One region of the Streptococcus uberis genome, then DNA from elsewhere that is predicted to be linked to it. Evidence: predicted binding sites of a transcription regulator. Region 1 holds the regulator's gene; the other holds the start of a gene.
The links. Region 1 encodes CtsR, which represses protease genes until heat stress. Its sites were predicted from a motif close to TTGGTCAAAAAAGGTCAAANA; they were not measured.
Positions count from the first base shown of each region.

Region 1 (4,208 bases):
TTTTATCATCTCGAAGCGCTGTAGCACCTAAATTACTTGTCATGATAATGATTGTATTTGAAAAATCGACTTTTCGCCCACGAGAATCCGTTAATTGTCCATCATCCAAGACTTGTAACAAAACATTAAAGATATCTGGATGGGCTTTTTCAACTTCATCGAAGAGAAGAACAGAATAGGGCTTGTTACGTACTTTTTCGGTCAACTCACCGCCCTCGTCATAGCCAACATATCCTGGAGGTGCTCCATTTAAACGGCTAGCAGCGAATTTTTCCATGTATTCTGACATATCAAAACGAATGAGAGCTGATTCATCATCGAATAAGAGTTCTGCTAAAGCTTTTGCTAATTCTGTTTTCCCAACACCTGTCGGTCCAAGGAACATAAAGGAGCCAATCGGACGTTTACCTGTTCGAATACCAGACTGATTGCGTCTGATAGCTCTTGAAATTGCTGAGACTGCATCCTCTTGACCGATAACACGCTTATGCAATTCTTTTTCCAGGTTAAGGTATTTCTGACTATCTGCCTTGCTAATTTTTTCCAGTGGAATTCCTGACAATTTACTTAATGTAGACATGATATCTTCTTCAGTAACAGGAGTTGGTTTCTGGGGCTTAGCCTTGGAAGCTTTCAAAAGTTGGCTAACTGTTTTAAAATCACCTTTTATGATGGCTTGGTCAATGGGTGTGATGAAGGCAGGCGCCTCTTTTTTGACGAAACTTTGAACCGTTGCGCTAGCTTCATCTAATAAATCAATCGCAGAATCAGGTAAGTGCTTGCTCGTCAAATAGCGATGAGCAACTTTGACTGCTGTTTTGATGGCTTGATCCGAGATGGTGACATTATGATAGCTTTCGTAAGATTTTTTCAACCCTGATAGTATCTTGTAGGCATCCTCTACACTTGGTTCTTCAATCAAAACTTTTGAGAAACGACGAGATAAAGCGGCATCTTTTTCAATATGTTTTTGATACTCTTCTTGAGTAGTTGCCCCAACCATATGTAGGGTTCCTCTTGAGAGAGCTGGTTTGAGGATATTTGCAGCATCTAAAGTGCTATCAATACCACTGCCAGATCCCATAATAGTGTGTAATTCATCGACAAAGAGAATGATATGACCATCACTTTCAATATCATCAATAATTTGATTCATGCGTTCTTCAAAATCACCACGAAAACGCGTACCTGCCACCACACTCATCATGTCTAATTCTAAGACACGCATATCACGAAGTTCATATGGAATCTCACCAGTCACAATCCGTTGGGCTAAGCCATAGGCCAATGCTGTCTTACCAACACCAGCCTCACCGACTAAAACTGGATTATTTTTCGTTTTACGACTTAAGACTTGAACCATTCGAGTGATTTCTTTTTCTCTGCCAATAACAGGCTCAAGTAAGCCTTGACTTGCCATTTCTGTCAAATCTCTCGTATAATCTGATAATTCTCCCGCAGTGCCAGCTGGTTTCATCATATCTGAGAAAGTACCGCCTGTTTTGGCTTTTTTGGGTTTTCTGAGTTCGTAGATAGCTTTAATGGTTTCTTTACTATAAGCAGCTTGAATTTCAATGGCTTTTCTTAAATCAGCCAATTTCAAATCGCCTTTGCCATCATCTTTGATTTTAAATCCAGCTAATTCTAGCAAACGAGTTGCCATAATATCAGGATTTAATAAGATAGCAAAAAGAACATGCTCTGATCCTACTTCATTGGCATGTGTAACATTTCGAATAGCATCAGCAATGGACAAAATATGAGAAAGTGTTTTTGACTGACCTTTATATTCAAACTCCTTAATATCATCATTTGGAGCTTTGCCAATGGCTAAGATAGCTGCCGCTTCATATTCTTCCAAGGCAACCTTATTTTCAAATTCATTAAAAACAAGGCCAGCTAGTGAATTATTAACAACAACCATTGCCAATAAGAGGTGCCAAGTTTCTAAATAGGGGCTATCAAAACGCGCCGCTTGGTATTGTGCTTGTTTAAAAATAGCTTGCATTTTGAGTGAATAATCTGTCATTAATTACTTCCCTTTCTGTCAATTCGTTGCAACAAACGGTAAAGCATTCGCGCACGAATCACTGAGGCATCTTTTCCTAAAACATCATCAGAAGCCATTGCTAAGATGACGTTTCCCTCACGTTCTGTTATTAAATGTTCATCAAATAGCAGTTGGATGGAATCTGTGAAAACCACCTCACTAACCTGCGACCCGATGTTAGCCATTAAATTGCCAATCAGATGGTGCTTATCTGAAAAGCGTACTTTGGCTATCCGGATGTAGCCACCACCGCCTCGTTTACTTTCGACTTCATAGCCACGGCTCTCTGTAAAACGCGTTTTAATGACATAATTGATTTGACTAGGTACCACTTGAAAGGAATCAGCCAATAGGGAACGTTTAATTTCTGCAATCCCAGACTGCGCCAATAGTTCTTTGATGTATTCTTCAATGCTATCAGATGTGTTTTTTGTTGGCATTACCTACTCCTTCTTTCAAACGATATAACCTTAAAAATTTGTCAAATAAGTCTATGAGGTTTTTTGACTAAAACTGACTTTTATTATAACAAATTGCTCTCTAGAAAAGCAAATCTTTATGTTTAAAAGAAAAAGAGCTCATAAAAAATATGGATGTGTAGCTTTTAAGACAACAAAAAAGCAGATTATTGTCTGCTTTTCGATAAAGTGATTCTATGGAAGTTTTGTAATATTGACTGCTTGAAGACCGCGGTGGCCGTCTACAATATCAAATGTCACTTGCTGACCTTCATCTAATGTTTTGTAACCTTTAGTTTGTATAGCTGAAAAATGTGCGAAATATTCCTGACCATCTTCAGTTGAAATAAATCCAAATCCCTTTTCAGCATTAAACCATTTAACTGTTCCTTGTGCCATAAACATCCCTTTCCTTTCTATTTAAATACTGTTGAAAAACGAGAGAAATGAAGATGCCGAAACACAAATATTTACTCATAAACGCTTTTACACCAACAGATTACAAGAACAGCTTATTACTGTCAATTAATTTATTAAAAGCATATAAAAAAATATGAACAAAATGTAAAAGCCTTTTCAAAAAAAGAACCTAGAGTTTTTAGTTGAGTTCGTTAACTATCTAGGTTAAAATGACAACTAGACTACTTCTTATGATGAATAGCATCATTTTCCCGAAAGGACCAACTATGACAGACAACCAACTTCGCTCACGCATTGAGGAAATGAAATGTAAATATCTTGAAGCTCAAGAAAATATATCAAAGTCCTCAAGTATGACCTGTAATGACATGCGCAAAGCTAAAAAAATCAAGAAAAAACTATTGACCTTAGAAAAAGAACGTTGTCAATGCATTTTAGAACATCGTGACATCTCTGCCATTGATGAAAAAATCGCTCTTTTAAAGAGTGCCTATCTTATCGATGAGGGAGCTCACATAAAAAAAGAGGACATTTAATATGCCTATTTCCCTGCTCGTCTTTGGCTTTTTGGTTGCTTTAATCCTCTCAAATGTCTTGAATCGTATCTTTCCTCAAATACCGACACCAGCTATTCAATTGACTTTGGGACTATTATTTGGTGTTTTGTCCCGAGATAACCAAATAGTCATCAATCCTGAATTATTTTTGGCCTTCGTCATTGCACCATTGAACTTTCGAGAAGGGCAAGAAAGTGATGTCAAAAGCTTTCTAAGATTTCGAAGCTTTATTCTTTATCTCATTTTACCCACCGTTCTCTTCACGACACTTTTTTTAGGATTAGGGGTAAGCACACTGCTTCCCATTAAAATCCCCCTAGCCATCTGCTTTGCCTTGGGGGCAGCCCTAGCCCCAACGGATGCCGTCGCATTTCTTTCCCTTGCTAACCGTCTTAAGTTTCCAAATCGGGTAAAAAACATTCTGACTTCTGAGGGGCTGCTAAACGATGCCAGTTCACTAGTGGCCTTTCAGTTTGCTTTGACAGCATTTTTAACCGGGACCTTTTCCTTGGCTGGAGCTAGCTTTAAATTGGCCCTCACCATTTTCGGCGGAATTGCCGTAGGCCTCCTATTTGCTTTACTAAACCGTATTTTTTTATCAGTTTTAGAGAAATTTGATGCCGCAGATGTCACCGGGGCTTTGCTATTAGAATTAGCTTTACCTGTTATCTCCTACTTTATAGCTGAACTATTAGGTTTTTCAGCTATTATTGCAGTTGTTAT
Region 1 covers NZ_LS483397.1:1,866,745-1,870,952, forward strand. The annotation lists gene DQM95_RS09480 (ATP-dependent Clp protease ATP-binding subunit) at 1-2,029, opposite strand, end outside; gene DQM95_RS09485 (CtsR family transcriptional regulator) at 2,029-2,490, opposite strand; gene DQM95_RS09490 (cold-shock protein) at 2,704-2,907, opposite strand; gene DQM95_RS09495 (hypothetical protein) at 3,138-3,464, shown strand; gene DQM95_RS09500 (cation:proton antiporter) at 3,466-4,208, shown strand, end outside.

Region 2 (4,208 bases), 580 kb from region 1:
TTTATTTATTGATGGGGTGGTCCCAGCTTTATCAATTGCGCTTCAATCCTATACTCAGGAAGGGGATGCTGTATTAATCAATAGTCCCGTCTACCCTCCTTTTGCCAGAACCATTCAGGCCAACAATCGAAAAGTGGTTCGAAATGAATTGGTGATAAGTGAAGGACGGTATACCATAGATTTTGAGCAATTAGAGAAACAAATCAGTGAAGAGCAGGTCAAACTTTATTTTTTATGCAATCCTCATAATCCTGGTGGACGTGTTTGGTCACAGGAAGAGCTTTTTAAGATTGGTACTTTGTGTCAAAAATATCAGGTTTTATTAGTTTCGGATGAAATTCATCAAGATCTTGCTTTATTTGGAAACAAACACCATTCCTTTAATACCATTAGGAGTGATTTTAAAGACTTTTCGATTATCCTCAGCTCAGCGACTAAAACCTTCAATATTGCTGGAACCAAAAATAGTTTTGCAATGATTGAAAATCCTATTTTGCGCAGGCTTTTCAAAAAAACGCAAATTAAAAATAATCAACTGGAAATTCCAACTGTGGGCTTAGTGGCGACGGAAGCGGCTTATACTTATGGACGTGACTGGTTAAATCAATTGAAAAAGACCTTGGAAGAAAATATTACTTTTGTGACAGATTTTCTAGGGGAATATACTAAGATAAGAGTGATGAAACCAGAAGGAACTTATCTGATTTGGTTGGATTTTACAGCTTATGGTTTGGAGCAAAAAGATTTAATGACTAAGCTTAAGGAAGAAGCACATCTTGTTTTGAATGATGGTGAAACATTTGGAAAAAGTGGTAAAGGCTATGCTCGCTTTAATGCAGCAACTCCCATGTCTGTAATTGTTAAGGCCTGTCAACGTCTTGCAAGAGTATTTCCAAAATAAATTTAAAAAGATGCTTATTTTACTAAGCAAAAGGCAATCTTTTTTGGTATAATATTCAAAGTGTAAAAAATGAAGAAGGAAGTAAATCATCATGGGAAAATGTCAAGTTATTTCACATCCACTTATTCAACACAAATTATCCATTTTACGTCGTGAAGACACCTCTACAAAAAATTTCCGAGAGTTAGTCAATGAAATTGCCATGTTAATGGGGTATGAAGTGTCTCGTGACCTACCTTTGGAAGATGTTGAAATCCAAACTCCGGTTGCTAAAACCATTCAGAAACAATTGACAGGAAAAAAATTAGCCATTGTTCCAATTCTTAGAGCAGGTATTGGTATGGTTGATGGTTTCTTAAGCTTGGTACCAGCTGCAAAAGTAGGTCATATTGGTATGTACCGTGATGAAGAAACACTTGAACCTGTTGAATACTTGGTTAAACTTCCTGAAGACATTGATCAACGTCAAATCTTTGTTGTGGACCCTATGTTAGCAACTGGTGGTTCAGCTATTTTAGCAGTCGATTCCCTAAAAAAACGTGGTGCTGGCAATATTAAATTTGTTTGTTTAGTAGCTGCTCCAGAAGGTGTTAAGAAATTACAAGAAGCACACCCAGATGTTGACATTTACACAGCAGCATTAGATGAAAAACTTAACGAACATGGTTATATCGTCCCAGGCCTAGGTGATGCCGGCGATCGCTTGTTTGGTACTAAGTAAACATCCAGTGGATGTTTACTTAGGCGAGACTAGAAATTAAGACCCGAGCCACATCCAGTGGATGTTTACTTAGGCGAGACCAGAAATTAAGACACGAGCTACATCCAGTGGATGTTTACTTAGGCGAGACCAGAAATTAAGACCCGAGCCACATCCAGTGGATGTTTACTTAGGTGAGACCAGAAATTAAGACACGAGCCACATTCAGTGGATGTTTACTTAGGCGAGACCAGAAATTAAGACACGAGTCAAGTCCATTGGACATTACTTGTGTTCAAAAATGATTGGTTTTGCAAATTGTAAACGGATGACTTAGCTTCTTGCAAAGTAGGAATAACTTTCTAGTTACGACTGGAAAGTTTTTTAAAGAATAGTTATTATTTGACCTTATTTGACCAAAAGATTATAATAGGTTCAGTATTAAAAACTCTTACAGTAGTTTGTTAGAGTTAAAGAAAGATTGGAGAAAAGATATGATTCCTGTAGTTATTGAACAAACAAGCCGTGGGGAACGTTCTTATGATATTTACTCACGTTTACTGAAAGATCGTATTATCATGTTAACTGGTCCTGTTGAGGATAATATGGCAAATTCCATCATTGCTCAATTGCTCTTTTTAGATGCACAAGATAATACAAAAGATATTTATTTATACGTCAATACACCTGGCGGTTCTGTTTCAGCTGGACTTGCCATTGTTGATACAATGAACTTTATTAAATCTGATGTTCAAACCATTGTTATGGGTATGGCTGCTTCTATGGGTACCATTATTGCCTCATCAGGTACAAAAGGGAAACGTTTCATGTTACCAAATGCAGAATACCTCATTCACCAACCAATGGGTGGCACAGGAAGTGGCACACAACAAACCGATATGGCCATTGTTGCCGAACAACTTTTGAAAACACGTAAACGCCTTGAAAAAATCCTTTCTGATAACTCTGGAAAAACCATTAAACAAATTCATAAAGATGCCGAACGTGATTATTGGATGGATGCAAAAGAAACCTTAGAATATGGGTTCATTGATGCCATCATGGAGAACAACGAACTAAAATAAACAAAAAAACTAACTTATTCTTTTTAAGTTAGTTTTTTTACTATCGAGACAACTATAAAGAGTTATTTTTTTTACATAATAATGTTTTAAGACATTTCTAATAGGATGTGATATACTAATTATATATCCAAATATGACAATATTTGGGGAGAGAGAGTTAGTACCGTCATTTTGACGGTACTTTTTAAACCAGACTTGTTAAAGAAACCCTCTAAAAATAAACTTTATGATATAATCAAATTATGTTAGTCGTAAATGAAGAGTTAGTAAAGATTGATGATGCTATCGATTGTCTAGTTGATGATCTTTTAAAGTGCAAAACATTTCAAACTTATCTTGAAAAGAAGTCTCTTTTTGAAAATGACAGTGTTTTACAAAAAGATATTTTGACTTTTAAAGACTTAGCAGAAGAATATGATAAAAGGAAACATTTAATTGCCTTTCGTCCAGAACTATTGGACTTAAGGAAAGAAGTCTATGCTAAAAAACGTGCTTTGGATTTACATCCAAAGGTGGTTGACTTACGCCTAGCTGAAGTGGATTTTCAAGAAATTTTGGCCCAGGTCACCCAGGCAATTGCTGATACTGTGTCTTCACATATTTTTGTTGACACTGGTTTGCCTTTATCCCCCAAAAAAGAAAGATTTTCTCTTGGTATCTACCAAAATATTAAAGAAAAGGATAGCTAATGTTTGAAAAACAAAAACGAGTTGGTTTAGTTGTTTATCTTTATTACAATAGAGACGCTCGAAAAGTTCACAAATATGGAGACGTTTATTACCATTCCAAAAAAGGAAGATACTTGGTGATGTATGTCAATCAGAATGACCTCGAAGAAAAAATGAAAGAGTTGCAAAAACTGAAGTTTGTCAAAGAAGCAGTGGTTTCTGCATTTGATGAGATTGATCATCAATTTGTAGGCAATTTACATCGAGAAGCTAATTAATATAGTGAAGGGAGTTTGATGTTTTCATCGACTCCTTTTTTCTAATAAAAAAAATAAGTTTAAACTATTGACAATTTTCTGATAATTCTGTATTCTTGAAGACATATTAAATTAAGTATAGGTCGTGAGGAGTAAACTATGAAGAAGAAACTATTGGTTTCGACAATAGCTTGTTTATCGTTATTATCATTAGCTGCTTGTGATGCTGCTCCGCCAAGTAGTACATCCAATGCTAAAGGAACCAAAATTGGCAAAACAATTAAATTAGGACTCAATTTGGAACTGACAGGCGGAGTTTCGGCATATGGAAGTGCAGAAAAAGTAGGTGCTTTGATGGCTGTTAATGAAATAAACCGTTCTGGTGGGGTTGATGGAAAAAAGATTGAAGTCATCTCAAAAGACAACAAGTCTGAAAATGCAGAATCTGCGACAGTAACCACAAGTCTGGCGACACAGAGTAATGTAAATGTTATTATTGGCCCAGCAACTTCTGGTGCGGCAGCTGCTGCTTCTCCCAATGCCACCTCTGCAGCAGTTCCCCTGATTACACCATCGGGGACTCAGGATGATCTAACC
Region 2 covers NZ_LS483397.1:473,929-478,136, forward strand. The annotation lists gene DQM95_RS02685 (MalY/PatB family protein) at 1-901, shown strand, start outside; gene upp (uracil phosphoribosyltransferase) at 993-1,622, shown strand; gene clpP (ATP-dependent Clp protease proteolytic subunit ClpP) at 2,096-2,686, shown strand; gene DQM95_RS02700 (YlbF family regulator) at 2,929-3,375, shown strand; gene DQM95_RS02705 (YlbG family protein) at 3,375-3,632, shown strand; gene DQM95_RS02710 (ABC transporter substrate-binding protein) at 3,771-4,208, shown strand, end outside.
Region 2: clpP (ATP-dependent Clp protease proteolytic subunit ClpP) is a predicted target of CtsR. The motif match lies at 2,001-2,021, and genes of this name have one in related genera.